Regions from separate parts of the Pseudoalteromonas sp. TB41 genome, predicted to be linked through region 3. Evidence: predicted binding sites of a transcription regulator. Region 3 holds the regulator's gene; each other region holds the start of a gene.
What was found. The regulator sigma-54, encoded in region 3, starts transcription at its own class of promoters, with help from an activator protein. The targets are predictions, from matches to a motif close to GTTGGCACGNNNNTNGNNT.
Positions count from the first base shown of each region.

Region 1: L641_RS22810 (DUF1328 family protein) is a predicted target of sigma-54. The motif match lies at 7,813-7,831, and genes of this name have one in related genera.
Region 2: L641_RS0117020 (EF-hand domain-containing protein) is a predicted target of sigma-54. The motif match lies at 8,916-8,934, and genes of this name have one in related genera.

Region 1 covers NZ_AUTH01000026.1:62,669-73,616, forward strand. Annotated here, with positions in the region: gene L641_RS0104410 (TonB family protein) at 1-37, opposite strand, end outside; gene ribA (GTP cyclohydrolase II) at 270-893, shown strand; gene L641_RS0104420 (BPSS1780 family membrane protein) at 1,294-2,082, shown strand; gene L641_RS0104425 (regulatory protein RecX) at 2,082-2,534, shown strand; gene alaS (alanine--tRNA ligase) at 2,554-5,154, shown strand; gene L641_RS0104435 (aspartate kinase) at 5,161-6,378, shown strand; gene csrA (carbon storage regulator CsrA) at 6,469-6,660, shown strand; gene L641_RS0104445 (YcxB family protein) at 6,716-7,183, opposite strand; gene L641_RS0104450 (hypothetical protein) at 7,354-7,545, opposite strand; gene L641_RS22810 (DUF1328 family protein) at 7,593-7,766, opposite strand; gene L641_RS0104460 (OadG family transporter subunit) at 8,288-8,533, shown strand; gene oadA (sodium-extruding oxaloacetate decarboxylase subunit alpha) at 8,546-10,327, shown strand; gene L641_RS0104470 (sodium ion-translocating decarboxylase subunit beta) at 10,342-10,948, shown strand, end outside.
Region 2 covers NZ_AUTH01000098.1:37,187-48,134, reverse strand. Annotated here, with positions in the region: gene L641_RS0117055 (hypothetical protein) at 1-562, opposite strand, end outside; gene L641_RS0117050 (dicarboxylate/amino acid:cation symporter) at 748-2,079, shown strand; gene sohB (protease SohB) at 2,163-3,179, opposite strand; gene L641_RS0117040 (VolA/Pla-1 family phospholipase) at 3,280-5,721, opposite strand; gene L641_RS0117035 (YciK family oxidoreductase) at 5,929-6,675, shown strand; gene rluB (23S rRNA pseudouridine(2605) synthase RluB) at 6,748-7,617, opposite strand; gene scpB (SMC-Scp complex subunit ScpB) at 7,614-8,204, opposite strand; gene L641_RS0117020 (EF-hand domain-containing protein) at 8,356-8,877, opposite strand; gene L641_RS0117015 (hypothetical protein) at 9,079-9,510, opposite strand; gene xthA (exodeoxyribonuclease III) at 9,751-10,557, shown strand; gene L641_RS0117005 (energy-coupling factor ABC transporter permease) at 10,563-10,948, shown strand, end outside.
Region 3 covers NZ_AUTH01000035.1:7,544-18,491, forward strand. Annotated here, with positions in the region: gene L641_RS0105415 (KpsF/GutQ family sugar-phosphate isomerase) at 1-222, shown strand, start outside; gene kdsC (3-deoxy-manno-octulosonate-8-phosphatase KdsC) at 223-774, shown strand; gene lptC (LPS export ABC transporter periplasmic protein LptC) at 771-1,325, shown strand; gene lptA (lipopolysaccharide transport periplasmic protein LptA) at 1,315-1,854, shown strand; gene lptB (LPS export ABC transporter ATP-binding protein) at 1,851-2,576, shown strand; gene L641_RS0105440 (RNA polymerase factor sigma-54) at 2,911-4,410, shown strand; gene hpf (ribosome hibernation promoting factor) at 4,437-4,724, shown strand; gene ptsN (PTS IIA-like nitrogen regulatory protein PtsN) at 4,729-5,181, shown strand; gene rapZ (RNase adapter RapZ) at 5,201-6,043, shown strand; gene L641_RS0105460 (HPr family phosphocarrier protein) at 6,068-6,340, shown strand; gene mgtE (magnesium transporter) at 6,480-7,838, shown strand; gene L641_RS0105470 (YgiQ family radical SAM protein) at 7,926-10,109, opposite strand; gene L641_RS0105475 (SRPBCC family protein) at 10,399-10,947, shown strand; gene L641_RS0105480 (TIGR03899 family protein) at 10,916-10,948, shown strand, end outside.

The DNA of each region.
Region 1 (10,948 bases), on a different contig from region 3:
CTAAGCCCATCAGTAATGCAAGTTTGTTTAATTTCATAATGATCCCTATTATTTGTCGATAACAAATTAGCAAATCCTTATGTATATGTCATCACTTTAGGTAAATCAAGGTAAACGCTCGCTAGTAATATATTTGCGGTTTAAGATTGAAAATAGTCGCTATCGTCGCCATATATTTGCCATAAACAGTCTTGTACTACGGTGTATTTAACCTATTTTGTGATATTATCACTTTATCGTGTCGTAGTTTTTTAATATTTGGATTGGTCGTGGCGCAAGTAAGAGCAAGAGTCCAGCTTAATGTTGGCAAAAATAGTGATATTCCTGCAGAAATTATTTCCTTTAGTGGCTTAAAAGATGGCCAAGAGCATGTTGCGTTAGTGTTTAAAAACGCCGATACCGAGCAAGATGTTCCGCTTATTCGTATGCACTCTGAATGCTTAACCGGTGATGTGTTTCACTCGTCACGTTGTGATTGCGGTGAGCAGTTAAATGAGTGTATTGAAATGATGCACGAACAAGGCGGTATTTTACTTTATTTACGCCAAGAAGGGCGTGGTATTGGTTTATATAATAAAATTGATGCGTATGTACTGCAGTCACAAGGTATGAACACTTACGAGGCCAACAATCATTTGGGCTTTGCTGATGATTTACGTGATTTTTCGGATGCTGTATTAATGCTCAATGCGCTTAATTTAAAGCATGTAAAATTAATGACTAACAATCCTAAAAAGCTTAACGCATTAAAAGATGCTGGCATAGAGGTGGACTCTGTTGTGGGCACTCATGCACACATTAAAGCTGGGCTTTCAGGTAACAAGGCGTATTTAGAGACTAAAATTAAGCATGGCTCTCATATGCTAGATATTAAGAAAATTAAAAAACCTTAGGGTCTGTTGACCTTTCAAGGTTAAATTTGCAGCAGTCTGTTTGGTATTTAGGCAAGGCAGAGCCTATGTGGTGTGGTTATTCCCCATAAATAGGCGATAACGCAGCATCAATGCCAAACAGGCGCTGCCCGAAGGGTTCTGCCTAGGGGCGATTTACTCTTTGTTGCCTACATGGATGTAGGTAAGGGGCGTGAGCAGGACGCGGAAGCTTTGCTCGGTTTTGACTTAGCCCACTAGGTTACAAACCTCGCGCCGCGATTAAATCGCCCCTAGTTTGAACAAATTTTAATCCGTAAAGGGCAACAGACCCTAATATTAACGGCATTTATCGCCGCCACCTATGTAATACCAACCAACGCCGAGTTATACTCGGCGTGTTTTGTTTTAATTAAGAGCAAGTATGTCTACACAATTACGAATTTTTAAAGCGGATGCGGCATTAAAATGGTTTAAAGCGGGTTGGCTAATTTTTAAAACTCAGCCATTAACCTTTATCTTTATGCACTTGTTTATTGGCATTGTTGGCTTGTTGTCTTTATTTTTGCCGTTATTACAAATAGTCGCAGCATTGGCTACACCATTTTTAACCGCTGGTTTTTATCAAGCCGTGCTTACCAAGCAGCAAGGCGGAAAAATTATGTTAGCCGACATTTTGAAGCCCTTTTCAGCAAAAGGAAATCGGTTAGGCTTATTCCGCTTAGCGCTTTATCAAATGGGTGCCGGTATTTTAATTGCGCTGCTCGCCAATGGTTTATTTGCCGATGCGATGGCGGTTATGACGCAGCCTGACTTAGATCCTAATACAGCAATTAGCCAAATGCTTGAGAGTATTTCGTTTGCCAATGTGGCACTGTTTTTAATTGCGCTGTCGATATACTTTACTTCGTTTGCCTATGCGGTACCGCTGGTTTACTTTAATAAAGAACAACGTATTTTAAATGCCTTAAAAAGTTCGTTTATGGTGTTTTATTATAATATTTTACCACTGAGTGTTTATGGTATTATTTGCGCATTATTAATTGTGGTGTCGATGTTCTTATCGCTACTACCGCTGTTGATTTTAATGCCAATTTGCTACATTAGTTTCTTTGTTTCTTATCAGGCTATTTTTATGCCCGTTGTGCCACCAAGTGATGACAGTAACATTAAGCCTTTAAGTAGCGAGCAAAGCGGGCGCTTTGACGCTTAATGGATGATACGTTAAAACAAAAGTTAAAAAACTATGTGCTTTGGTTACTAGGAAGGCAAGAGTATTCGCGCCGAGAGTTAACCCAAAAGTTACAGCAAAGAGAAGCAACCGACGAGTTCATAGAAAACCTGCTTGATTGGTGCGAAAAGCACAATTTTATTAACGAGCAGCGTTACTGTGAAGGGTTTGTAAGAAAGCACATATTTAAATGCCATGGCTTAAAGCGAATTCAAAGTGAGGCCATGAGCAAAGGGATTGATAGAGCACTGCTTGAAACAGTGATTGAAGAGCTGGAAATAGATTGGTTTGAGCTCGCGCAGGAAGCGTACAACAAAAAATATTCAACGACACCGGCAAACCTCGAGTACAAAGAAAAAGCTAAGCGCGTGCGCTACTTAATGTATCGAGGATTTAGCTATGATCAAATAAATTTTGCAATGCAAGCACAGTAAATACAGGTGAGACTTTCACATGCAGCACATGACTACCGCACAAATTAGGCAACAGTTTTTAGACTTTTTTGCCAGCAAGCAACACCAAGTTGTTCCTTCTAGTTCGCTTATACCGGGTAACGATGCCACGTTGTTATTTAATAATGCCGGTATGGTGCAATTTAAAGATGTATTTTTAGGCGCTGAAAGCCGCCCTTACACACGCGCAACCAGTTCGCAGCGTTGTGTGCGTGCTGGTGGTAAACATAACGATTTAGAAAACGTAGGTTACACAGCACGTCACCATACCTTTTTTGAAATGCTAGGTAATTTCAGCTTTGGTGATTACTTTAAGCAAGATGCAATTAAATTTGCGTGGGAGTTTTTAACTGAGGTTGTAAAACTACCAAAAGAAAAGCTGTTAGTAACCATTTACCATGATGACGAAGAAGCCTTTGGCTACTGGGCTAACGATATAGGCTTACCTGAAGATCGTATTATTCGTATTGCAACGAGCGATAACTTTTGGTCTATGGGTGATACGGGTCCTTGTGGTCCATGTTCTGAAATATTTTATGATCATGGCGAGCATATTTGGGGCGGTCCTCCGGGCACACCTGAAGAAGATGGTGACCGTTTCATTGAAATTTGGAACTTAGTATTTATGCAATACAACCGTCAAAGCGACGGGACTATGGAGCCACTTCCTAAGCAATCTGTTGATACAGGTATGGGCCTTGAGCGTATTTCAGCTATTTTACAAGGTGTGCATTCAAACTACGAAATCGACTTATTCCAAGGCTTAATTGCGGCCGCTGCAAGCGTTACCAATGCACAAGATATGGATGATAAATCACTTCGCGTGGTAGCCGATCATATTCGTTCGTGTGCATTTTTAATTTCAGATGGGGTTATGCCATCAAATGAAGGCCGTGGTTATGTATTGCGTCGTATTATTCGTCGTGCAGTACGTCACGGTAATAAGTTAGGTGCTAAAGGCGCGTTTTTCTATAAATTGGTTGCTGCACTTATTGAGCAAATGGGTCAAGCGTACCCAGAGCTTGCTAAGCAACAAGAAATTATTGAAAAAGTACTACGTATTGAAGAAGAGCAGTTTGGTAAAACGCTTGAGCGTGGTTTAGCTATTTTAGAAGAAAGCTTAAGTGATTTAACCGGGGATGTGATCCCGGGTGACTTAGTATTTAAGCTTTACGATACCTATGGTTTCCCTGCTGATTTAACAGCCGATGTTGCGCGTGAGCGCCAGATGACGATTGACCATCAAGGTTTTGAAGCATGCATGGCAGTACAACGTAAAACTGCGCAACAAGCGGGTAAGTTTGGGGCTGATTACAATGACCAATTAAAATCAGACAAGCACACTGACTTTAAAGGCTACGATAGCACTCATTACAGTGGCACAGTGGTAGAAATTTTTGCTGGTGGCGAAGCTGTATCATTACTTGAAGATGGTCAACAAGGTATTATTGTTTTAGACCGTACTCCGTTTTACGCTGAATCAGGCGGCCAAATTGGTGATAGCGGAACAATCACAGTAGCCGGCGGTGAGTTTGTGGTGACTAATACCACTAAACTGGGTAATGCTTTTGCTCACCATGGAACAGTTCAAGGGCGTATTGGCGTTAACGATAAAGTGGATGCAACTATTGACGATGCGCGCCGTGACAGCATTAAGAAAAATCACACCGCTACGCATATTTTGCATGAAGCACTGCGTCAGCTTTTAGGTGAGCACGTATCGCAAAAAGGCTCACTTGTGCAGCCAGATCGTCTGCGTTTTGACTTCTCACATTTTGAAGCGGTGACCAAACAAGAACTGCGCGAAATTGAGCGCGTAGTGAATGACGAAATTCGTCGTAACTTTGCTCTTAACACTGAGCTAATGGCAATTGATGATGCTAAAGCAAAAGGTGCAATGGCACTGTTTGGCGAAAAGTACGATGACGAAGTACGCGTTGTGACTATTGGTGATTACTCAATCGAGCTTTGTGGTGGTACACACGTAGAGCGTGCGGGTGACATTGGTTTATTCAAAATTGTATCTGAAAGCGGTATTGCTGCTGGTGTTCGTCGAATTGAAGCGGTAACAGGTGCAGAGGCAATTGCTTTTGTAAGCGAGCAAGAGCAACAATTAGCTGATGTTGCAGCGCTTGTAAAAGGTGACAATGCGTCAGTGCTTGAAAAAGTAACTGCCTTGCTTGAAAAGTCGAAAGGGCTTGAAAAACAAGTTGCCCAGCTTAACGATAAACTAGCCAGTGCGGCAGGTGCATCGTTACTTGATTCAGTGGTTGAAATTAACGGGGTTAAATTGTTAGTGGCCAACGTTGAGGGCACAGAATCAAAAGCGCTTCGCGGTATGGTTGATGACCTTAAAAATAAAATTGGCTCAGGTGTTATTGCCTTAGGTGTTGCCAGCGGCGACAAAGTAAGCCTAATTGCGGGTGTAACTAAAGACTTAACTGGCAAAGTAAAAGCGGGTGAGTTAGTTAATCACATGGCAGGCCAAGTCGGTGGTAAAGGCGGCGGTCGTCCAGATATGGCGCAAGCGGGTGGTTCTGAGCCACAAAATTTAACTGCAGCACTTGATAGCGTAACAGCTTGGTTAACTGAGCGTACTTAAGCTTAAGTGGCACTTATAGTTCAAAAATTTGGCGGCACTTCGGTAGGCTCAATAGAGCGTATTGAAGCGGTCGCCGACCTTGTTGTTAAAACCAAGCAACAAGGCCACCAAGTGGTGGTGGTGCTTTCGGCAATGTCGGGAGAAACCAATCGCTTAATTAATCTTGCCAAACAAATCGACTCTCGCCCGAGTAGTCGTGAACTCGATGTATTACTGAGTACCGGTGAACAAGTCTCTATCGCTTTATTAGCGATGGCCATTATTAAACGCGGCCATTCAGCGGTAAGCTTACTAGCCGATCAAGTGAATATATTAACCGATAACATGTTCGGTAAAGCCCGTGTAGAAGAAGTTGCGGCAACGCGTTTAAAACATGAACTTGAACATAACCGTATTGCTATTATTGCCGGCTTTCAGGGGCGCGATATTGAGGGCAACGTGACCACGCTTGGCCGTGGTGGCACCGATACCTCAGCGGTTGAAATTGCTGGTGCAATAAAAGCCGATGAGTGTCAGATCTATACCGATGTTGATGGCGTATATACTACAGACCCGCGTGTGGAACCTAACGCACGACGTTTAAGTCATGTTACCTTTGCTGAAATGCTTGAGCTGGCAAGTTTAGGCGCTAAAGTGTTACATATTCGCTCTGTAGAATCTGCTGGTAAACACAATGTCCCTCTGCGGGTGTTATCTAGCTTTAAACCCGATGAAGGCACGTTAATTAGTTTTGAGGAGAGCGACGTGGCGAGTAACGTTGTGTCGGGTATTGCATTTAATCGAGATGAGTGCTTAATTAAGGTGCATGGAATGCCGCAAGGCACCAAACATCTTGCAAAAGTTTTGAAACTTTTTGCTGATAATGGCATCGAAATAGATATGATTAATCAAATTAATCATAAAGTTGAAAAAGTCGACTATGCTTTTACTGTGCATTTAAATGATTACTTAAACGCACTTGATTTGTTAACGGCTGAGCAACAGCAATTTGACGCACAGGCAATTGACGGATTGACCAATGTGGCGAAAGTGTCAGCGGTGGGTATGGGGATGAAATCTCATTCCGGGGTAGCGAGTTTATTTTTTGATTCGTTAGCACAAGAAAACATTGATGTGATGCTTGTTGCCACCTCAGAGATCAAAATTTCAGTTTTAATAGATGAAAAATACCTAGAGCTGGCTGTTCGTGCATTACATAAGACATTTTTAACAGAAAATGAATAGATTGAGAGTTTTTACTTACTTTTTAGTCTAATTTTAATTAAAATGTTTGTGCGGAATCTTATAATTTTATTGGAACATGGGAGCAAGAGAATGCTAATACTAACTCGTAGAGTAGGCGAGACCCTTATGATTGGTGACGAAGTAACCGTTACAGTTCTAGGTGTTAAAGGAAATCAAGTTCGTATCGGTGTTAACGCACCTAAAGACGTATCAGTTCATCGTGAAGAAATTTACATGCGCATACAAGCTGAAAAGTCTAACCCTAACCCGGGCAATGCTTAATCAACATAGTATAAAATGTGCTAGTTAATATAACTATGACATTTGTAAAAGCCACTCATTGAGTGGCTTTTTTGTTTATAAAATCAATCGTTTCTTCGTCGAGTATTGCCTTAGAAATGTATTGCATACCGCTTTTACTTTTTAACAATAGTCCACAATCTGTAGTAATAATTTCGTTAATGTCGTGCCAAGCTAACTGGTAATTTTTGTAATGATTGGTTGATTTTATTCCGTCTTCGTCGAAGGTGAGAGTGACTTCAGAACCAGACGCTCTGCTTAGCATTTGCCTGGTAACCCACCATGGGCGGCGATAGTAAAAGGCGATGCATTCGAGTAGGGCTAGCATCAGCAAAAATGTACCTAGGTAATGATCTCCTAAACCATAAATACCAAATAATCCCAATACAACAAGCAGTGCTAATAAAAAATATTTAGGTTGCGCGCGTTTACTATAAGGCAGCGATTGGTCGAAGCATTCATAAAAGTAAGGTTTATCGAGTTTATAGGTTGTCGTAAATACCATGCATCTATACTTAAAAGCTATTTTTTATCATTTTAGCAAGCTATGTGGTAAATGCGCAGCTTAAAAAGAATTAATAGTTCAGAGTTTATAATTAATGGGTAGCAACTTGGCGACTAATACTAAACACAAAAAAAGCGACCGAATGGTCGCTTTTTAAAAAGGGGGCTGAATTAGCAATTTGTTTCTTCAGCGTTGACACCTTCTTTTACTTCTTCACAGGCATCTTCTACTTTATTTTGAACATCTGTCACGGCCTCGTCGATGCGTTCACCGGCTTCTTCTGCATGATTGTCTTCACAACCCATAATAAATGCACTTGCGAATAGGCCAATAGCTGCTGCTTTAAGTGTTGATGATTTCATAATGTAATTCCTTGTATATAAATTTAAAAAAGTTCGTTGTTTCTTATCTACCTGGGGCTTTTACCACGTAAAGCGCCAGAGACAAGTGAAATAACCAGTAAAACTAAAAAGATAAAAAATATGATCTTAGCAATTCCTGCTGCGGCTCCTGCAATACCACCAAATCCTAAAACGGCTGCGATTAGTGCGATCACCAAAAATGTAATTGTCCAGCGTAACATTGTCATCTCCTTGATTCATCTAAGTGTTAAAGTGTTGTTTTTATATAAGCGAGTAATATGCCAATGTTTTATTTTGTTTTAAATCAATGGTTTAATTTATTTTTTGAGTTTGGCTTTATATTAGGTTGGTAATTTTTACGGTTTTATCTGTAACTTATTCACAGTGGTGTCTGATGAGATAATAAATAGTTTTTACATTCGTTATTTTGGTAAGACCAATTAACATTTGCTTTGGCAGTTTTTAGTGGATTAGCTCATTAGGTATATTTTTATGTATTTTTACAGAATATTAGGGTTTTTATATATTCTTTGTTTATAACGAACATTTTTAACATCTATATATATAGGTTAAATAAGCTATTTTAGGTGGTGTTAACCTTATTGGTGATATGTTACTTTTAGATTAATTGGTTTTACCAATTTACAATGTGTAGACAAAAGAATAGTTTTTGTTACTATTGGTGAATATTTATTTAAATAAATCGACTTTTTATGTATTCAGTTTTGAACAGGGGAGAATTATGGATATAGGGGCTTTGCTCACAACTGCAGGCAATTTAATGCTAACCGGTATGGTGGGTGTGTTTGTATTTCTTTCTTTATTGATTGGTGCAGTGACAGTTATGTCTAAGCTGGCTAGCAAATTTTCTCAGCCAGAACTTGAAGTATCACAGAGAACACCATCTTTTAAATCTCAAGGTGTGCCAAATGAGCACATCGCTGCAATTAGTGCTGCCATTGCTCAGTACAAAACAAATAATAATTAGAGGAGCATACCCATGGCTAAATTAAAAATAACAGAACTCGTACTTCGAGACGCACATCAGTCGCTTTTAGCTACCCGCATGCGATTAGACGACATGTTACCTATTGCAAAAAAAATTGATGACGCAGGTTATTGGTCTATAGAGTCTTGGGGTGGGGCTACCTTTGACTCATGTATTCGTTATTTAGGCGAAGATCCGTGGGAGCGTATTCGCGCGCTTAAAAAGGCGATGCCAAATACACCCCAGCAAATGTTACTTCGCGGTCAAAACTTATTGGGGTATCGCCATTATGCTGATGATGTTGTTGAAAAGTTTGTTGAGCGCGCACACAAAAATGGCGTAGACGTATTTCGTATTTTTGATGCCATGAATGATGTACGTAACTTAGAAACTGCCATAAAAGCGGCGGTTAAAGTAGGCGCGCATGCCCAAGGTACGATTTCTTACACGGTAAGCCCAGTACACACATTGGATATGTGGCTAACACTTGCTAAGCAGCTTGAAGAATTAGGTTGTCATTCAATTTGTATTAAAGATATGGCGGGATTGCTTAAGCCTTACGATGCAGAAAAACTGATTAAAGGCTTAAAAGAAACGGTTTCAATTCCTATTGCCATGCAATGTCATGCAACAACGGGTTTAAGTACCGCAACGTATCAAAAAGCGATTGATGCCGGTATTGATATGCTCGATACGGCTGTATCGTCTATGAGTATGACTTATGGTCATTCAGCAACTGAAACAATTGCTGCAATCGTGGAAGGTACTGAGCGTGATACTGGGCTTGATTTAAACCACCTTGAAGAAATTGCAGCTTACTTTAGAGACGTACGTAAAAAGTACGCTGCGTTTGAAGGCAGTTTAAAAGGTGTTGATGGCCGAATTTTATTAGCCCAAGTGCCAGGTGGTATGTTAACTAACATGGAAAATCAGCTTAAAGAGCAAGGCGCTGCTGATAAACTAAACGAAGTATTACTTGAAATTCCACGAGTACGTGAAGATTTAGGCTTTATTCCACTCGTTACACCTACCTCACAAATTGTTGGTACTCAAGCGGTATTAAATGTACTCACTGGTGAGCGTTATAAAACCATTACCAAAGAAACTGCTGGCGTATTAAAAGGTGAGTATGGTTCAACACCTGCACCAATGAATAAAGAGCTTCAAGAGCGTGTACTTGATGGCAGCGAAGCAATTACCTGTCGCCCTGCAGATGTGATCAAACCTGAACTTGAAACGCTTGAGGCTGAATTAAGTAAACTTGCGCAAGAGCAAGGCTTAACGCTTGCTGATGAGCAAATTGATGATGTGCTCACGTATGCCTTATTCCCACAAATTGGTTTGAAGTTTATTAAAAACCGCAATAACCCTGACGCATTTGAACCTGTTCCTAGCGCTGATGATAGCTCCAATAAAGCACCTGAAAAATCAGCGGCAAACAATAAAGGCGTTAAGGCTGAGCAATACAGCGTTAAAGTAGATGGCAAAGTATACGATGTCGTGGTTGCTCAAGGCGGTGAGCTTAAAGAGGTGACGCTAAAAGACTCTGAGCATATTCCACAGTCGGCATCAGTTGCTTCAGGTGAAACTCTTAATGCGCCACTTGCCGGTAATATCTTTAAAATTAAAGTAAAGCCAGGTCAGGTAGTAAATGAAGGTGATGTGGTGATTATTATGGAAGCCATGAAAATGGAAACCGAAGTACGCGCCATGCATACCGGTACAATTGCAGACGTGCTTGTCTCTGAAGGTGATTCAGTGTCAACCGGCGATGCAATGATTGCATTAGCTTAAGGAGTAATTAGAGGATGGATGGTATTTTAAACCTCTGGCATGCCACAGGCATTGCTAACTTTACATTTCCTGGGCTGATCATGATTGCCGTTGGTTGTTTGTTATTATTTTTAGCTATAGTTAAAAACTTTGAGCCGCTACTATTACTGCCCATTGGTTTTGGGGCTATTTTAACTAATATTCCTGTGGCGGGCTTATCTGACCCTGGTGGCTTACTTTATTATGTTTACTATGTAGGTATTGATACCGGAATTTTTCCGTTATTAATATTTATGGGAGTGGGCGCGCTCACTGACTTTAGTGCCTTAATTGCAAATCCGCGTATGTTGTTATTAGGTGCTGCGGCGCAGTTTGGTATTTTTGCTACCTTATTTGGGGCTATTTTACTTAACTTTATTCCAGGGTTTGAGTTTAGTTTACAAGATGCGTCAGCAATTGCCATTATTGGTGGCGCTGATGGGCCAACCGCTATCTTTTTAGCGTCAAAGCTGGCACCTGATTTATTAGGTGCTATAGCAGTGGCTGCGTACTCGTACATGGCGTTGGTTCCTATTATTCAGCCGCCTATCATGCGTGCGTTTACAACGCCTGAAGAACGTAAAATTCAAATGCCAGAACTGC
Region 2 (10,948 bases), on a different contig from region 3:
GTCCGAGTAAATTACTATTTTGAGAACAGTCAGATGGATCAAGCTCTAAAGAATCTCTGTCTATATTTAACCAGCTATCAGGGCAGTTTTGTAAAATTTTAATGTCAATATTTGCGGTTGAGTCATTCGATTGAGGCTCATCACCTGCCGTGTAAAAGCCAAGTTTATTTGTTGCGTCTTCGTAGCTGGCAACAATGGTTCCTGCTCCTTCAATACTACCCGCGCTAAGCTCGATAGTTGCAACACCGCTGGAATTTGTTAAAGCGCTACCTGTAGCCGGTATAAAAGAACCCAGTGTTGTGGTAAAGCTTACCTCTTGACGCACAACAGGTTGACCATCACTTCCGGTTACCGTTGCAACCACCTCTAGCGGGTTATCGGCAGTAACAATTCTATCTTCAAAATCAAGTTCAACTTGAATTGCTTGTTCGACAACGTCTCCACCGGTGCCTCCAGTATCACCGCCAACGGTTCCACTTTCTTTTTCCAGTGAGCCACCACCGCCACAGGCGATGAGTAATGTGCTGAGCCATATAATGCTGAGCAAACGAGTTAAAGGCATAGGTTTCTCCGTTGCGCTATTACTAAGTTAAACTTATTTACTTAATGTTAACCTATAACTTAGTCTAAAATCTCAGTTTTTTACTCCTTTTTTTGATAAAAATTTTTAAAAAGTTGACGTTTTTTCTGTAAAAAAAATTACATGCTGTTAGTCTATGCCAAATTTATAAAAAATAGATTGGAAATATGTCTAAAATCCGTTCAATGAGTTTAACTACTCGCATCATGATTGGTATGGTGCTTGGTGTTGCAGTAGGCTTTATATTTCAGGCTATATTAGCTGGTGAAGACGATTACCTAATTCCTCTTGGGTTATTCTCTTTGCCAATTAAAGCCTTTTTTGTTGATGGCCTTTTTCATGTAGGTGGGCAAATATTTATAGCCAGTTTGAAAATGCTGGTTGTGCCTTTAGTATTTGTATCGCTGGTATGTGGTACCTGCAGTTTAAGCGATCCGAAGAAATTAGGCCGTTTAGGCGGTAAATCAATTGGTTTATACTTAGTTACAACGGCAATAGCGATTACAGTCGCGATTACCTTAGCGCTACTATTCAACCCGGGTGAAGGCATTGGGTTACCCTCTCAAGCAAGTTATGATGCCAAAGAAGCGCCTACTTTAGCTCGCGTAATTATTGATATGTTCCCTACCAACCCTTTTGAAGCAATGGCAAAAGGAAACATGTTACAAGTAATTGTGTTTGCTCTATTATTCGGTATTGCAATGGCACTTAGCGGAAAGGCAGGTAAACGTGTCGCAACGGTATTTGAAGACTTAAACACCGTTATCTTAAAACTGGTTACTTTGCTAATGAACATTGCCCCTTACGGCGTATTTTTCTTAATGGCTAAATTGTTCACTACCATTGAACTTAACTTAATTGTGAGTTTAGCTAAGTACTTTGGCGTGGTTGTATTAGCCTTATTACTACACGCATTTGTAAACTACACCCTACTGCTAAAAATACTCACGGGTCTAAACCCGCTTACTTTCTTGGCTAAAATGAAGCACACTTGTTTATTTGCTTTTAGTACCTCAAGTTCAAGCGCGACTATGCCTATTACACTTGAAACGGCAACTAAAAAGCTTGGCGCTAATAATTCGGTCGCTTCGTTTACTATTCCGCTTGGTGCAACCATTAACATGGATGGCACCGCAATTATGCAAGGTGTGGCTACTGTATTTATCGCTCAGGTATTTAGTGTTGACTTAACTATTTCTGATTACTTAATGGTGATACTAACTGCAACGCTTGCCTCTGTTGGTACGGCGGGTGTACCTGGTGTTGGTTTAATTATGCTAGCCATGGTACTTAACCAAGTTGGCTTACCTGTTGAGGGCATCGCCATTATTATTGGTGTAGACAGATTGCTTGATATGACCCGTACAGCAGTAAACGTAACGGGTGACTGTATGGTTACGTGTGTCGTCGCTAAAAGCGAAGGTGAACTAGATGAAAGTATCTTTAACGACCCAAATGCAGCAAAAGATTTAGAGGACTACCACAAATCTATTGATTAGTATTTCTGACAATAGTCATAAAAAAAGCCTTGCTACTTCGTTAAGTAACAAGGCTTTTTTGTTGGGTTTAAGTGATTAAATTATTAAGGGTTTAACGCCTTAAACTTTGACATTAAACTTACACCCGCTTTATTCACACCATGGCTCAAACCCATTGCCAGCTTGTCACTTAATCCTTTTTTAATCTTGTATTGCACCTTGTATATTTGATGTTGATGTTGTTGCTCTAACAACGCATCATCGCTGGTTTTAATAGTATCGACTAACCCTTTTTCAATTGCTTGGGTTGCAAACCAATGTTCACCCGTTGCCACTAAATCCATATTTAAACTTGGGCGCTGAGTGCTCACAAAAGTTTTAAACAATACATGAGTTTGCTCTATCTCTTCGCGGAACTTTTCACGGGCTTTATCGGTATTTTCACCAAATAAAGTTAACGTGCGTTTAAATTCACCCGCCGTAATTTGCTCAAACTCGACATCATTTTTCTTTAAAATTTTATTAAAATTTGGAATTTGTGCAATAACACCAATAGAGCCAACAATTGCAAACGGTGCTGCAATAATATGATCAGCCACACAAGCCATCATGTAACCACCACTGGCGGCGACTTTATCTATTGATACAGTCAACTCAATACCGGCTGACTTTAAACGTTGTAATTGTGATGCGGCTAAACCATAGCCATGTACCACGCCACCACCACTTTCAAGGCGAACTAACACTTTATCTTTTTTTGCATCCGCGATTGAAATTATCGCGGTCACTTCTTCGCGCAAGCTTTCTACTTCATGTGCGTCCATACTGCCTTTAAAGTCAATAACATAGAGTCGTGATTTAGGCTCTTCTTTTTCAGCTTTTTTTTGCTCTATTTTTTGTTGCTTTTGATAGGCTTTTAGCTCTTTTTTACCTAGCGTATTATTTAAAAAGCTTTCTTTTATATTGGTCAGCTTCTCTGATAGGTCATCAATTTCAATCTCACCTTTTTTCGCTTTTGGCTTAACAGCCGAGCTTACAATTAAGGTCAAAATGACAGCGATAGCAATAATAAAGGTAATGGTTTTAGCAAAAAACAAACCGTACTCGTATAAAAATTCCAACTGTGTTCTCCGTTTATAAATTTCAGTCAATTTAGCATGCTTTAAAATAAAAAAAAGCCACTATACAGTGGCTTTTAGTACTTAATTGAGTGGTTGATTATTAATTCGTCACAACCTCAGTGTTTTGCACCATTAAAAGGCGCCCTCTTGAAGCTAGGTAAGTAGCAACCTGCAATTGCATTTCAGCATTCGCAGCTGCACTACCCGCAACTGTAGACGACTCACCTTCATCTTGTGCTGGCGTTAATATTGACCCATGATGGCCGGTATTAAATTTAACTAAATAGCTAGCCCCCATCTCTGTTGGCGCTTGAGTGGTACTCACCGTGTCTAACCCCATAAAGTTAGCCAAAGGGACAGTACCTGCAATTGGGTTATTGGCAGTCATCGGCGGAATAACCTGATCAGGCTTGTTACTATCAGTGCCATCACCAACAACAACATTCATGTATACTGGTGTTTCAAGTGCTTTTACTGTTGCGGCATAGTTAGTTGGGTCGCCGCTATCTAATGCGGTTTGTGCTGCAAATACAAACTGCGTCATCACGCCTTGTATATTTGCAAGTTTGTCAGTTTCACCGGTATCAACTAGCGATTTTTTAAACTCAGTAAAGCCACAGCTTAAGAAGTCCTGCATATCTGGTAAAAAAGTACCACAGTTTGATAACGCACCAGCATTTAAGAATGCTTTAAACTCGTCAGCTTCGGCAGTTCCAGCTTCTGAAAGCACTGAACCTTGAATAAACGGACCAAATGCCGCTGACTCTAATAAGAAGCTGGCAATACCGCCACCGCCACTTGCCAATGCAACAGCATTAACTTTGAACAGTGGGTCTACTTGCTCAGCTAATGGGCTGTTCGCTTGTGCAATAAACGCAGGCGCTACAATTGAGCCCAGCGAATGGCCAATATAAGATACCTCTTTTGCATTTAACGTATTATCACCGCTGAAGTTTAAACCTAAACGTAAACCAAGTAAGTCAGCACTTGACTGGCGTAAGCTGTCTCTGGCTACCAATAACGAGCTCAAGTTCATATAGCTTAGAACTGAACCTTTTCCCGAAGTCGCATTAAAATCATCAATACCATCAGTATCAACATCTATACCACGCTCACCATGACGTGGGTGATCGATTGCAACTGTAGCAAAACCTTGTAATGAAAGCTGTGCAGTTAACGTAAGCATGCTTTCTTTTTGTGTGGTAATACCGTGTTGCAAAATAACCACTGGCCAACCATTTTCAGGCATCTCAATGGCAGGTAAATTTAGCTGTGTTGTCCTAATGTTATTAACAACGGGTAATATAGGCTTAGTGATTTGTACCGGCACATTGGCCATGCTTTGCACTTTAGGAATAACGTTATACTTGGTTAAATGACGTGTATCGTCTAAGCCTAAATCTCGCAGCTGCCCATTACTTAGCGCTGCACACATTGCATCATTAGTGCTAATAGGATCTGTAGGGAATGCATCTCCTGCTTGGGCTTTATAACCCATTACTGCAACAGAACTATCACACATACCTTGCCAGTAAGTATCATTTAAATCACTGATTTCTTTACCCTTCGGCGTACCTAAATACATAGGTAATTGAATACTGCCTTTTTGATATTGTGCCGCCTGAAATACGTTGGGGACTGCTCTACCTAAGTCCTCAAAGATGTCCTGTACGTTTTGCATGGTCTGAGTTGGAATTTGCAAAGCAGGGGTTGGAATTGTTGGCTCTGTTATACTTTTTGCTAAAATCTTTTTAATCGTACCAAGCACTGCTCCTGCTGATTGCATTGTCATGGCAGCCGAGTAAATAATATCGTCTTTAGTAATATCGCCAGAGCTTACCACTACGTTTTCGTAGCTGTTAACAGCCCCTTGCAGCGCAAGTTGTGATGGCGTTACTAACGGCGCTTCTTGTTTAACAGTCGCATATGTTGATGATGGCTCAATTGAGCGCCCTTCTGAATCTTTCAGTCCAGTCGTTAACACATTAATGTATGAACTACCAGCCTTAAATGGCTTAAGTGGAACAACAGCAACCGCGTCGCCAGATGCTCGGGTTATAAAATCAACACCAAAGGTCAATTCGCCTACTAATTTGCATGCAGCACCGGCTGGTGCTTGCGAGCATTCAGCATCGGTTAGGCTTGCACCCATGATCACTTCAAAAATACGTACTGAGCCTGGTGAAGCTGCAGACGTTTCATCTAGACTAATGCCCGGTGGAAACGTTAAATCTATTTTAAAAGGAACTTGCGTAGACCAGCCATCAAGTGCCCCTAGTGCAAGTTGCGGATCTGCATATTCAGCTCGAGAGATAGAAACATTCTCGTCATTTAATTCCCCAGGAATATTGAGTGTGCCATCAAGCGTACCGCTCATTAATAAATCATTAGGAACCGAAATTACACCATTTGCAGGGTCAAACTTTACCGTAGCTTTTGGAATAACTGTAACCGAATCGTTTTTAACATCTTCTAACGTTTCTCCGCCGCCACAGCCTGCTAATGCAGCTGCAACTGAGAGCGAGAGTAGCATTTTTTTCATAGTGTTCTCCGCACAAATCTTATTTTTATAGTGTGTTTATAGTCAGTGTAATTAAGTTAAAATAATGTAGCTAGTATATTAATGAGACATTAGACCAGTTAAACTTAACGTAAACTTTCTAGTTTCGCCACCTAAATTTGTAATAAATTCGATTACTTGTCGATTTGCTATGTTAAAATCAAAAAAAATTTAAACATTGGTACTTTTATGCATACCTATCAAGCAACTGAAAACGCACTTAAAGACAAAGTAATTTTGATCACAGGCGCAGGTGATGGTATCGGCCGTGTCGCAGCTATTACCTATGCTAAACATGGTGCAACCGTTATTTTATTAGGAAAAACAACTAATAAACTAGAATGTGTGTATGACGAAATCGTCAATGCAGGCTACCCACAGCCAGCGATTGTGCCTATGGACTTAAAAGGTGCAACTAAGCAGAACTATCGTGATTTAGCCGCAACGATCGAAAGTCAATTTGGCCGCCTTGATGGACTATTAAATAACGCGGGTATTTTAGGTACTTTAGGGCCGTTAGAGCATTTTTGTTCATCAACATTCGAAAACGTCATGAAAGTAAACGTCACTGCACAAGCGATGATCACTAAAGCGCTATTCCCTGTTATGCGTAAATCAAAAAGTGCCTCAGTGGTATTTACCTCATCGGGTGTCGGTCGTAAAGGAAGAGAGTTTTGGGGACCTTATGCAATTTCTAAATTTGCAGTAGAAGGTATGATGCAAACATGGGCGTGTGAAGTTGAAAAAACGCCAATCCGTGTTAACTGTATTAACCCAGGCGCAACCCGTACATCAATGCGTGCAAGTGCATTCCCAGGTGAAAACCGTGATTTACTAGCAACACCTGAAGATTTAATGCCAACTTACCTGTATTTAATGAGCGACGACTCAAAAAATATCAATGGCCAATCGTTAGACGCACAAGCTAAAAAGTAATATTTAGTTTTAAACGTAAAAAAGCCGCTATAAAAAGCGGCTTTATTATTTTATTAGTAGCTAGTAGCGTATTTACTTACGTTTAGTCGGTTTTACACGTTGATTGTGCTTTTTAACCGCCTTGCGAATTTGGTTTATTTTAGCGCGCTTGTCTTTACGCTTTTCAGGAATAACCGACAGCTTAGTTTGTGTTTCTTTGCCAAGCTTTACTGTTTTACGTAAATAGTTAACCGTATCTAAATCATACTCAATCCAGCCACCTTGCGGTACACGCTTATCAAGCTCTAATTTACCGTAACGAATACGAATAAGACGTGATACTTCCACATCTTGTGATTGCCATAAACGACGCACTTCACGGTTACGACCTTCGTTAAGCGTTACATTATACCAACGATTAATACCTTCACCGCCCATAGGCTTGATACCAGTGAACTTTGCGGGGCCATCTTCAAGTTCTACGCCACGTAGTAAGTTTTTCATTGTTTCGTCAGTGACTTCACCAAATACACGTGCTGAATATTCGCGTTCAACTTCATAGCTTGGGTGCATTAAGCGGTTTGCCAATTCACCGTCATTGGTAAACAGCATTAGGCCTGAGGTATTAACGTCTAATCGGCCTACTGCTATCCAGCGATCGCCATCAATACGAGGTAAGCGGTCAAAAACGGTTCTACGGCCTTCAGGGTCTTTACGCGTACTTAACTCACCCTCTGGTTTGTTATACATAATTACACGACAAATTCTGTCTGCTTTTTCTTCTATTTTAACGGTATGGCCGTCAACACGAATTAAATCGGTTTCTTCAACCCTGTCGCCTAACTTAGCTACTTTACCGTTTACACTCACACGATTTGCATCAATGTATTTTTCCATTTCACGGCGTGAGCCTACGCCTGCACGGGCTAGGACTTTTTGTAACTTTTCACCTTGTATACTCATTCGGATGGTTCTCTCACAGAAGGATCACTTAATAACTGGGTAATTTTACTTTGCTGTTGCTCTGGCAATGCGGGTAAATCATGAAGTCCCGTTATCGAAAAATAATCTAAAAATTGTTTAGTCGTTGCATAAAGTGCCGGTTTACCGGGTACTTCTTTATGCCCAACTACTTTAATCCACTCTCTTTCAAGCAGAGTTTTAATAATATTTGAGCCAGTTGCTACACCCCGCACTTGCTCAATTTCACCACGGGTAATGGGTTGCTTGTATGCAATTAACGACAGGGTTTCGAGTAAAGCTCTCGAGTATTTAGGGGCACGTTCTTGCCATAAATTACTCAACCATGGGCTTAAACTACTGCACGCTTGAAAACGATAGCCACTGCCTACCTCAACCAAACGTATTCCACGCGTCTGATAGTGAACTTGAATGGCCTCTACAGCATCATTAATGCGCGCCATAGAAATTGCTAAGTCGTTTAAAACCGTGTCCTTAAGATGACGTTTTGATACGGGTTTGCCTGCCACAAAAATCGCCGCTTCAATGATTTCAATTAATTGTTCATCACTAATTCGCCGACCAACCATAATCACTCTAAAGTTAATAAACACACACAGCCATCTATTATGACAGAACAACGGCAAACTAGGAAAACATATTAATAAAATAACATTTTATAGGTATAAAAAAGCCAGTGAAAAACACTGGCTTGGTATCAAGTGTATTTAATAATGAAATTTAGCTATTTTTAAACTGCTCAAGCGCATCGTCCTCTGCAACAGAATCACCATGCTTTTGGATATAGCTATTAAACTCTTTTTTACTTACTCGTTTATCTTTATTGCTGTCCATGTAGCCAAAATGATTTGAAATATCATCATCGTCAGCTTCAGAAACTGAAATAAAACCGTTGCTATCATTATCTAAGCTTTTAAAGTCATTTTCTATTTTATCAAACTTCGCAATATCAGCCTTAAATGCAGACTCACTCACTTCACTATCTGTAGCAACTTTCCCAGCATTTAGCTGCATATAAGCATCATATTCATTACGGCTTATTTGATTATCCATATTTGTATCTATATTTGAAAAGTGCTGCCAAATACTATCATCGTCGGCTTCTGTTTTAGAAATAAAGCCATCGCTGTCGTTATCTAAGCTTGCAAAATCACTGTCGATTTTTTCTAAACCTTGATTTGAAGAACAAGCGGCTAAACTCAATGCGGCTAAAACAGTAGAAGCTATCGTTAATTTTTTCATCAGACGTATCCTTGTATTAATAAATTTCAAATCTAGTAATACAAATACGATGCCAAGAAAATAAACTATTAAAATCAAACAATTAACCAAGAGCAACTTCTATTACGATATTTAATAATGCAATTTTTGCAAGCTACTCTGGTAATTTTTGCAAAAAAAAAGCTCGGTAAGAACCGAGCTATTTATATCTAATACGGTAATTTAGATTGCAGCGTTTTGGTAACGCTTAACAAAATCAGTAACGCTTTGGCCATTACACTTTAATGAATTTAAGTTACCAATTTGCTTACGTACTGGTTGTAAGCCTTGCTTTAATGCAGTCATACATAACTGTGTTTCTTGGTGTGAATCTTTTGCAAATACTTCTACTTTAGACACAACTGATTGCGTTGCTGCTTCTTTTTTTGCAATGTCACGGATGTCTTGACCGTTACATAGGATACTTTTTGAATAACGCGATAAATATACACCGTGCTTTGCTGCCATTTTACGAGCAGCCGAAAACCCCTCATTAGCGCTTACAACACATAAATTAGACTCTAATTTGTTGTCTTGGCTGTAATACGTATTGCTTTGCGCAGTAGCAGTTACAGAAACAAAAAGAGAGGCGGCTAAAAGTAATTGAGTTTTCATCAGGTGGTCCTATTTGAACGAGTTAAACAAACGATTTTTGCGCATTATATAGACAACTTTTAACATATCAATTGAATATTTTATTTATTTTATTATTTAATATTGCATTTACAATGTTTAAACATTAAGCAAAAATTGATCAACATTTGTGCAGCTATTTTCTCGTTTCAATCATGTTATGTCGCTCCAAATACTGATACAATTTGGCTAACAATGAAAATAAATTTGAAGGTAAACTTTATGAAAGTCATTTCTTTTAATATCAATGGCCTGCGTGCTCGCCTACATCAGTTACAAGCTATTATTGATAAACACCAGCCAGATATTATTGGTCTTCAAGAGATCAAAGTGCACGATGAAGCGTTTCCGCTAGACGATGTACAAAAAATGGGTTATCACGTTTATTTTCATGGACAAAAAGCGCATTACGGTGTGGCAATGTTATGCAAAAAAGAGCCTAAGTCGGTATTAAAAGGCTTTACCACCGACACAGATGAGTCGCAAAAGCGAATGATCAGCGTTACCGTAGAGCAAGAAAATGGCCGTGAACTGCATGTCATGAATGGCTACTTCCCGCAAGGCGATAACATCAACCACGAAACTAAATTCCCTTATAAACGTCAATTTTATCAAGACTTAATGACTCACCTAAATAGTCATTACACGCCTGATCAAGATGTAATTGTAATGGGCGATATTAATATCTCTCCAACCGATTTAGATATTGGTATTGGTGAGGTAAACGCAAAACGCTGGTTAAAAACCGGAAAATGTTCATTTCAACCCGTTGAGCGTGAATGGCTAGCAACGTTATTAAACTGGGGCTTTAAAGACACCTTTAGAGAGCAAAACCCAGAAACTAACGATCAATACTCGTGGTTTGATTACCGCTCTAAGGGTTTTGTTGATAATCGTGGACTAAGGATTGATGTGGTTCTGGCAACGCATGACTTAGCAGCTCGCTGTATCGACACCGGTATAGATTACGAATTACGTGCTATCGATAAGCCTTCAGATCATGCCCCTATTTGGTCTGAGTTTAATTAACGATTATGCTAAGCGTGCAATTACAGGCATTACTGTGGATTGGTGTTATTGTTATTGGCTTTTTAAGTGTTAATAAATCAACATACGCCAATTTATTTAATACGCCAGCTAGGCAAACCGGCGTTTTTGCCTGCGCGCTGGTGCTCGCTTTACTATGGCGTATAAAAGCCGGTATTTTACCTGGTCTTGATCTTCATATATTGGGCATTACTGCTGTTACACTGATTTTAGGCTGGCGTCTGGCTATTTTAAGTTGTGTATTAGCAACAGCTCTGCTAACTGCTTTTGGACAAGTAGCATTCGAGCTGATTGCGGTAAAATTACTAATAAGTGCGTTTTTTCCAGTATTATTAAGCTACTTTGTATTTATGCTTTGTTACCACTACTTAGC
Region 3 (10,948 bases):
GATTTACGCCGTATTTTAGAGCAACGTATTGACATTCATAGCACTGAAATTAATGTTGTGATGACCAAGTCGTGTACTACAGCCACCCAAGAGATGCTCGCGGCTGAAGCGTTAAATATTATGGAACAAAAACGTATTAATGGTTTAATTGTAATTAATGAGCATAATCAACCGATTGGCGCACTAAATATGCAAGACTTACTTAAAGCGGGAGTGCTATAAATGCAATTTGAAGATCTCTATCAACCGCTAAGTGATGATGCAAAGGCGCGCGCAAAAAAAGTAAAGCTATTAATTTGTGATATTGATGGTGTATTTTCTGATGGCCGTATTTACCTTGGAAACCAAGGTGAAGAACTCAAAGCATTTAACACCAAAGACGGATTTGGTATCAAAGCCCTGATTAACAGCGGTTTTGAAGTCGCCGTGATCACCGGGCGCCATTCTCATATAGTGCAGCAACGTATGAGCAGTTTAACCGTACAACATATATATCAAGGCCAAGAAGACAAACTCATAGCCTATCAAGAATTAAAACAAAAATTAGCGCTTAGCGATGAGCAAATTGCTTATATAGGTGATGATGGCCCAGACATGCCAGTAATGGAGCAAGTCGGTTTTGCGGTTGCCGTAAACGATGCTCATCCACTTATTAAACGTTTATCACATTATGTAACCCAACTGCCCGGCGGTTTTGGTGCGGTAAGAGAGCTGACAGACTTACTTATGCTCGAAAATAACAAGCCACTAACTAGCCAAGGAACGAGTTCATGAATGTAGCGCGCATTATACTGAGCGTTTTATTCATAAGCTGTATGGTTTGGCTCTGGTATCCTTATTTTACTAAGGTTGATATAACTGCAAGCGAAGAAACACAAGTTATTGCTAAGCCTGATTATACCGCTATTGAGTTAAAACAAACGGCTTATAATGAACAAGGTAAAGTGAGCCATAAGGTAACTGCGGTAAAAATGGAGTTGTATCAACAACTCGGTTTTACCTTTTTTGAAAAGCCTATATTCACTTTATACAACGAGCAGCAAACATGGCGTATTAACGCCGATGAAGCCACACTCTACGACGACCGTCAACTGGTGTTAGAGGGTAATGTAACCGCTCAAAATTTAGTAGATAACGCCATGATCGATACGATCACCGCCCAGACCATCAATGTTGATATAAAACTATTAACCATGCAATCACAGCAGCCTGTCGTTATTACAGGACCTAATTTAAAAATCACAGGTAAAGGCCTTGAGGCCGATTTAAAAACCGAGGTGATTAAACTTATTAACCATACGCGAACCCTATATTATGACCAATAACCTATTTAAAATTTTAATTGTTCCCTCACTATTAATTGCTTTTAACAGTAATGGCGCTGAACCTGCTGAAGCCCCCGCTGCTAATCAAATTTCAATTAGTGCAGATAAGCAAGAAGGTCAATTAAAAGAAAACGTAGGCATTTTTGAGAAAAATGTTGAAATTATTCATGGTAATCGCCGTATCACAGCTGACCGTTTAGAAGTGCACAAACGCGATGACCTAGGCGATAACAAACAGTTATTAATTGCCACAGGCAGCCCTGCATATTTTGAAGAAACACAAGCTGATGGCACCATAATGAGTGCCAGTGCTAATGAAGTGCGTTACGATGTATCGCTGCGTTTTTTAACCTTAATCGGCGATGCAAGCATTGCTCAAGCAGGTCAAAAAATAACAGCTAAAAGTATCACTTACGATATCGAGCAGCAGTTAATTAGCGCAGAAAAAGACGAAAACTCAACAGACCGTGTACACACTATTTTAGTCCCTGTTGAAAATAAAAAAGAAGATGATAAAGGCCAACCATGAGCACATTAAAAGCAGAGCTATTAGCTAAAAGCTACAAAGGTCGTGAAGTTGTAAAAAACGTTGGCCTAGAGGTTGAAGCTGGCAGTATTGTGGGGTTACTTGGCCCTAATGGTGCAGGTAAAACCACCACTTTTTATATGATTGTAGGCCTTGTCCCTAGCGATAAAGGCAAAATATCAATTGATGATAAAGATATTACTTTATTACCGATGCACAGCCGAGCGCGTTTAGGGATTGGTTATTTACCGCAGGAGTCGTCTATTTTTAGAAAGCTGACTGTTTATCAAAACTTAATGGCTATCTTAGAAACACGTAAAGAATTAAATAAACAACAACGCGAAGATACCTTAAATAATTTACTTGATGAATTTAGTATTCAGCATATCCGCGACAGCCAAGGTATGGCCTTATCAGGTGGTGAACGTCGCCGCGTTGAAATTGCTCGCGCGTTAGCAGCAAACCCTAAATTTATCCTTTTAGACGAACCCTTTGCGGGGGTTGATCCTATCTCAGTATTAGATATTAAAAAGATTATAGAGCATCTTAAAAACCGTGGCATTGGCGTACTTATTACAGACCATAACGTGCGCGAAACACTTGATGTTTGTGAAAAAGCCTACATAGTTTCTCATGGGGAGTTAATTGCATCAGGCACTCCTGAATACGTATTAAACGATAAAACAGTACGCGATGTTTATTTGGGCGAGCAGTTCAAGCTCTAATATGTGTGTTATTCCACTAAGCATCTGCTAAGATTAATTATACTTAGGTCTGTTGACCTTTCAAGGTTGAATTTGCAGCAGTCTGTTTGGTATTTAGGCAAGGCAGAGCCTATGTGGTGTGGTATTCCCCATAAATAGGCGATAACGCAGCATCAATGCCAAACAGGCGCTGCCCTTCGGGTTCTGCCTAGGGACGATTTACTCTTTGTTGCTCGGTTTTGACTTAGCCCACTAGGTTACAAACCTCGCGCCGCAATTAAACCGCCCCTAGTTTGAACAAATTTTAATCCGTAAAGGTCAACAGACCGTAATTTAAAAGGATTGTTAGAGATACATGAGGCAATCATTACAGCTGCGCATGGGCCAGCAACTTACAATGACTCCACAGTTGCAACAAGCAATTCGCTTATTGCAACTCAGTACATTGGATCTCCAGCAAGAAATTCAAGAAGCACTCGATAGCAACCCCTTGCTTGAAGTTGAAGAACATGATTACAGCGAAGACACTGCAGGTAAAAACGAACAAAAAGCCGATAACGATGACTTAACGCTAAGTGCCTCAGCTGACGATAAACCTAGCGAGTATGAGCAAGATAGCGGCGAAGCAATGACCAAAGACACCATTAGCGATGATATGGCTATGGATGTTACTTGGGATGAATATATGAGCGCTGCGCCTGCCTCTTCATCGGGCCCAATGCCAGAAGATGAATCTATTTATCAAGGCTCTTCGACTGAAACGCTGCATGAGTATTTAATGTGGCAACTTCAACTGACGCCGTTTAGTCCTACCGATGAAGCGATAGCTATTGCAATTGTAGAAGCTGTGGACGACTCAGGGATTCTAACCCTTAGCTGTGAAGAAATATTAGAAAGCTTTAACCAAGAAAACGACGGCGAAGATGAAGTTGAACTTGACGAAATAGAAGCGGTATTAAAGCGTATTCAACTATTTGATCCAGTGGGAATAGCCGCGCGTAGTTTACAAGAGTGCTTGTGTATTCAGCTAAATCAATTTGATAAAGACACACCTTTTTTAAACGAAACAAAAATGATCTTAACCGATCATATTGATTTACTTGCTGCACGTGACTATCGCACGTTGATGAAAAAAACAAAGCTTAAAGAAGATGAGCTAAAAGAAATCATGACGTTGATTCATACGCTCAGCCCAAAACCGGCAGACACTATTGTTAGAGAAGAGTCTGAATACGTTATTCCTGATGTGTCGGTTAAAAAAGTTAAAGGTCGTTGGGTAGTTGAATTAAACCCAGATAGCATGCCTAAGATCAGAGTAAATAGCCAATATGCAGCTATGTCGCGTACGGTTAAATCAAGTGGTGATAGCCAGTTTATTCGCTCGCACTTACAAGAGGCTAAATGGTTTATAAAAAGCTTAGAAAGTAGAAATGACACGCTACTTAAAGTAACCAACTGTATTGTGCAACAGCAACAGGCCTTTTTTGAACACGGTCCTGAGGCTATGAAGCCTATGGTGCTTAACGATGTGGCTGAAATGGTGGAAATGCACGAGTCGACTATATCGCGTGTTACTACGCAAAAATACATGCATACACCACGTGGCATTTTTGAGCTTAAATATTTCTTTTCAAGCCATGTAAGTACTGAAAATGGTGGCGAATGTTCATCAACAGCAATACGTGCATTAATTAAAAAATTAATCGCTGCAGAAAACTCAGCTAAACCATTGAGTGATAGTAAAATTGCAGATATATTGGCAGAGCAAGGAATTAAAGTAGCGAGGAGAACCATTGCAAAATATCGCGAATCTCTAGCTATTCCCCCGTCTAATCAACGTAAAAGTTTGATTTAAGGCGTACAACAAAGAGGAAAATGTTTATGCAACTGAATTTAACTGGTCGCCATGTAGATATTACCGACTCGCTTAGAGACTACGTAAATAGTAAATTTTCGAAGTTACAGAGGCACACTGATCACATAACGAATGTGCACGTTATTCTCGATGTAGAAAAACTAAACCAAAAAGCTGAAGCAACCGTTCATGTTAGTGGCGCTGAGATTTTTGCCTCTACTGAGCATCAAGATATGTATGCCGCTATAGACTCGCTCATTGACAAGCTAGATCGTCAAGTAATTAAACACAAAGAGAAACTTGCTCGACACTAACACTATGAAACTAAGCTCACTTATCTGTCAGGACTGCAGTAAAGCTGCGGTCCTTTTTAATAGTAAAAAAAGAATTTTAGAATTTATCAGTGAATTGGCTCACAATAAGCTGCCCTATTTAACACAACAAGATATTCTTAATGCATTAACTGCAAGAGAAAAGCTTGGAAGTACAGGCATTGGCCGAGGCATTGCTATTCCACATGGTCGCATGAGTGGAGCTCAAGAGCCCCTTGCTTTGATTTTAGTGAGCGAAACAGCTATTAATTTTGATGCGATTGATAACCGACCGGTTGACATTTTTGTCGCGTTAATTGTTCCCGATGGCGATAATCAGCAGCATTTGAAGATGCTAGCCACGATTGCTGATAAGCTCAATGATAAAGAATTTTGTAAACAGTTACGCGCCGCCAAATCGGATAGCGAACTATATCAGGTTATCGTCAGTCAATCGTAGTAATAAAGAAAGGTGATAAATGGAATTAATAATTATAAGCGGTCGCTCAGGGTCAGGTAAATCTGTGGCGTTACGCGTTGTGGAAGACTTAGGTTATTATTGTGTAGACAATATTCCTCTTAATTTATTACCATCATTAGTGCGCAGCGTTTCCGACAGTTATAATAAAATTGCTGTGAGTGTTGATGTGCGTAATCTACCTAAAGAGCAACAGCAATTTAATGAAATACTCGAATATTTACCTGGTTTTACTAAACCAACGGTATTTTATTTAGACAGTGACGATCAAACATTAATAAAACGTTTTTCAGAAACGCGACGTCTCCACCCTTTATCTATTGATTCTTTGCCGCTTGATTTAGCCATAAAAAAAGAAAAACAACTGCTTGATGTATTGATTAATCGTGCTGATTATATGATTGATACCACAGATTTAAGTGTGCATCAGCTTGCTGAATCTATTCGTGAAAAAATACTCGGAAAAAAAGATAAACAACTGATCATTACCTTTGAGTCATTTGGTTTTAAACACGGCATCCCTAAAGAAGCAGATTACGTATTCGATGCCCGTTTTTTACCAAACCCGCATTGGGAGCCTGAACTTAAGCCACTTACGGGGCTGGATCAACCAGTAAAAGACTACCTAGCAAGTCACAGCATAGTGCAAAAATTTACATGGCAAATTCAAACATTTGTGCAAACATGGCTGCCGCATTTAGAACGAAATAACCGCAGCTACTTAACCATTGCAATTGGCTGTACCGGTGGGCAACACCGCTCTGTTTATTTAGCGCAAACCATTGGTGAAAGCTTTGCAATGAGTCATCCTAATGTAAAAATTCGCCATCGAGAACAAGAATAAAATCAAAGCTTGCGAGAACATGTCATGCGGTTAGAAAATACATTTTTAATAAAAAACAAATTAGGATTACACGCTAGAGCGGCGACAGTATTAGCTCAGCTTTCTGTGCAATTTGATGCCACAATCACTTTATTTCAAGATGACAAACAAGCCGCTGGCGATAGCGTGCTGGCACTTATGTTACTCGAAAGCAGCCAAGGCAAAGAAGTTAAGGTGGTATGCGAAGGCCCCGACGCTGAGCCTGCACTTAGCGCAATAGGTGAACTCATCGACCAACGATTTAATGAGCAAGAATAAAAAAGTTCATTATTAACTCATCATCCTAAGCTTAGGTTAATAGTGGTTGAGTTAGTTTGCTCACATAAAGTAAGATAAACTAAAATTGAATAGCATTTATACCCTTCCAGCATGTAATACAATTTAATTAAGGACGCCAATGCCTGAAGCTTTAGAACAAGATATTCCACTACAACAACTAAAACAGGTGACTAAGTCACTAAATAGTGGTCAATTTGTTCAAGTTAGACGCATGCTGGCAAAGACGGCGCCTTGTGATACCGCACTTCTTTTAGAATCATCCCCGCATAAAATTCGCCGTATGCTCTGGCAGCTCGTTGATCCTGATGTACAAGGTGATGTGCTTGAAGAGCTTTCTGAAGATGTACGTTTGGGCATTATTGCGCAAATGGCACCCGAGCACATTGCTGCTGCAACCGAAGACATGGGCCATGATGACTTAGGGGAAGTACTACGTAGCCTACCTGACACCGTTTATAAAGATGTTGTTAGCGCTATGGATATTCAAGATAGAGAACGTGCAACGCAGGCTTTATCGTATCAAGAGCGCTCTGCTGGCGCATTGATGAATATCGATACCGTTACTATTCGCCCCGATGTGACTCTAGATGTGGTACTGCGTTATATTCGCTTACGCGGCGAATTACCTGAGGGTACAGATGACTTATATGTGGTTGATGAAAATAACTGCTTTTTAGGCGCCCTATCGCTGAGCACTTTATTAACCAACCCCCCTGAAAAAATTGTTCATGATTTAATGGATGAAGACTGTGAGTCTATTCCTATTTCAATGGATGAGAGCGAAGTTGCACAATTGTTTGAGCGTCATAATTGGATATCGGCACCGGTTGTTGATGACAACGCACACTTGCTTGGGCGGATCACCATTGATGATATCGTTGATGTTATACGTGAAGACGCTGAGCACAGTTTACTGGGTTTAGCGGGTTTAGATGATGAAGAAGATACCTTTGCACCTGTGTTGAAAAGCTCTAAAAAGCGCTCAATTTGGCTGGGTGTAAACTTACTAACTGCATTGCTGGCTGCAATTGTGGCGAGCTTTTTTGAAAACACCTTAGCTATATTACCAATTCTTGCTGTGCTCAATGGCATTGTCCCGTCAATGGGTGGGGTTGCAGGCAGCCAAACCTTAACTTTGGTTATTCGCGGTATCGCGGTGGGTCATATCAACCAAACTAACCAACGTTTTTTATTATTAAAAGAACTCGCTATCGGTGCGATTAACGGTATGGTTTGGTCTATCCTAATTGCCGGTGTTGTTGCGCTTTGGCAATGGGATTTCAAACTCGGTGGTGTTTTAGCGTTTGCTATGTTTATGAATTTAGTTGCAGCAGGTATTGCGGGTGCTAGTATCCCACTATTGCTTAAAAAAATGAAAATAGATCCAGCACTTGCAGGCAGTGTGGTACTAACCACGGTAACTGATATTGTTGGTATATTTGCCTTCTTAGGTACTGCGACTTGGTTATTGATTTAATCTTTTTATAAACGTTTTTAAACAAAAACACCGCATCAATACGCGGTGTTTTTGTTTAAGCCGATAGTTACTTTACATAAGTTAAGGCTACTTAGCGCGCTGGCGATTACCACCTACCTTAGGTTTAGTGTTGGCTTTTTTAAACTGGCTAAAGCCAGTATGACGAGTAAGCGCAGGACGACCGCCCTTGTTACCTTTTCCGCCTTTGGTTTGTCTTTCATCTCGTCCTTCTTCAGGGACTAAACAGTTAGGCCCTTTACCAATAAGCTTGGCTTTGCCCATGTTACGCAGGGCTTCGCGGATCATTGGCCAACCGGCAGGATCGTGATAGCGTAAAATCGCTTTATGCAAACGACGTTGGCGCGCTCCCTTAGGCACAGGTACTTGCTCCGTATTATTTTTAATATTACGTAGCGAGTTCATTTCTGTGTGGTAAATGGTGGTTGCGTTGGCCATCGGTGATGGATAAAAATTTTGTACCTGATCAAGCTTAAAATCATTCGATTTCAACCATAAAGCCATGTTTACCATGTCTTCATCTTTAGTCCCCGGGTGAGCAGAAATAAAGTATGGAATTAAATACTGCTTTTTACCCGCTTCTTTTGAGTACTTATCAAATAACGCTTTAAATTCATCATAGGCGCCCATACCTGGTTTCATCATTTTTGATAATGGGCCATCTTCTGTGTGTTCAGGTGCTATTTTTAAATATCCACCAACATGATGGGTTACTAGCTCTTTAACGTAACGAGGATCACGTACTGCAAGGTCATAACGCACGCCCGAAGCAATTAAGATCTTTTTGATCCCTTTAACCTCACGCGCCTTTTTATATAAGTCGATAGTGGGTGTGTGATCGGTATCCATATGCTTACAAATATCAGGATACACACACGACAAGCGACGGCACGTACTCTCTGCTTTTTTACTGGTACAACGCAGTTTGTACATATTTGCAGTTGGCCCACCTAAATCAGAGATAACCCCAGTAAAGCCCGGCACTTTATCTCTAATTTGTTCAATTTCTTCGATAATCGATTCTTGAGAACGGCTTTGTATTATGCGCCCCTCATGCTCGGTAATAGAACAAAACGAACAGCCGCCAAAACAGCCGCGCATAATATTTACCGACGTTTTAATCATATCGTAAGCAGGGATTTTATCATCGCCATAACTTGGATGTGGTATACGCTGGTAAGGTAAACCAAACACGTCATCCATTTCCTGAGTTTCAAGCGGATAAGCCGGCGGATTCACCCAAATAGAACGATCGCCATGACGCTGAAATAACGCCCTTGCACAACCTGGGTTGGTTTCTTGATGTAAAATACGTGATGCATGGGCATACAAAGGCTTATTAACGCTAACCTGCTCAAATGCCGGCAGTTTAACGTAAGTTTTTTCCCACGGCTTAGGACGAGCAGGCTGGATGGTAATTGGTTTTGCAGCTTCTGCTTGTAAATCGATGCCGGCTTGCTTAAATTCTGATTTAGCACAGCCCACATCATCCGCGCCATAAGGATTAGGAATAGGGTCTATTTTACCAATTTTATCAATGGCTGTTGAGTCACTGCCACGCCAACCAGGTAAAGGCTCTTTACGAATAACTGCCGTGCCTCTAACATCCTGTATGGTATCGATGGTTTCACCGGCAGCGATACGATGCGCTACTTCAACTAACGGGCGTTCGGCATTACCATAAATTAAAATATCGCCTTTAGCGTCAAATAATACGCTACGACGTACTTTTTCTTGCCAGTAATCATAATGAGCAATACGGCGCAGACTGGCTTCAATGCCCCCTAACACTAATGGCACATCTTTGTAGGCTTCACGACAGCGTTGTGAATAAATGATCACTGCGCGATCTGGGCGTTTACCGCCGACATTTCCTGGTGTGTATGCGTCATCATGGCGCATTCGTTTTTCAGCGGTGTAACGATTGATCATCGAGTCCATATTACCGGCTGTAATACCAAAAAATAAGTTAGGCTTACCCAATGCCATAAACGCATCTTTAGAGTTCCAATCTGGTTGAGCAATAATACCCACTCTAAAACCTTGCGCTTCTAGCACTCGGCCAATTACGGCCATCCCAAAACTAGGATGGTCTACATAAGCATCACCGCTAATAATAATAATATCGCAGCTATCCCAGCCAAGCGCGTCCATTTCTTCGCGTGTTGTTGGTAAAAATGGAGCTGTGCCATAACACTCAGCCCAATACTTGGGGTATGAGAATAAGGCGCGTTCAGCTTTTAATGTGCTCATAAAATTGGCCGTTCAATAACAAAAGGCGCGAATTATACCCTATCGACATCCCCGTTGATATAGCACAAAATGAAAGCGCTGATTAAAAATTGTTTACCTTTATTGCATTACTAAAACTAATAAATCATCTAAACTTATTACGGCTAATGTCTGCTTTTGGAATAATACAAGGTAGATAAAATAGATCAAAAGCAACCGTGACTTCGTTAAACTATTAAATAATTAATAATTGATAGACGCTGTAAATTAAAATAGATGAGGAATACCTATTAAACTACTTAAAAAAATAATGCAGTTTTCAATCATATTGCTTCTGGTTTTTGTTGTCGTTGGATTATTGTTACCACAAAATTATCATGTGCAAAAAAGTATAAAAATTAATGCACGCGCTCCCGTAATAAAGTCATTAGTGGAGGACTTTACCCAGTGGTATAAATGGTCGCCGTGGCAACAAATAGACCCTAATATTAAGTTTAATATTGGAGAACCGAGCTCTGGCGCAGGAGCCTACCAATCTTGGGAAGGTAAATGGGGCAAAGGCGAAATGACAATATCGTCATTAAGCGATAATGAAGTTGTATTTAGTGTGTTATTTAATCAAGAGCATATTATCACTAGCAAATTACTATTTAGCCCGCACACAAAAACCGTCACGTGGCATATAGAAGGACAAGCAACGATGCCGCTTATTTCTGGGTACGTTGCTATATCTGCTGAAAATATATTAGGTAATATAGTGACCCTAGGATTAAATAACCTAAAAACGGTCGCTCAACTCAGTGATGCACAAGCAATAATGGAAAGCCATGACAGTCAAAACCGCACAAGCCAGGATTAAA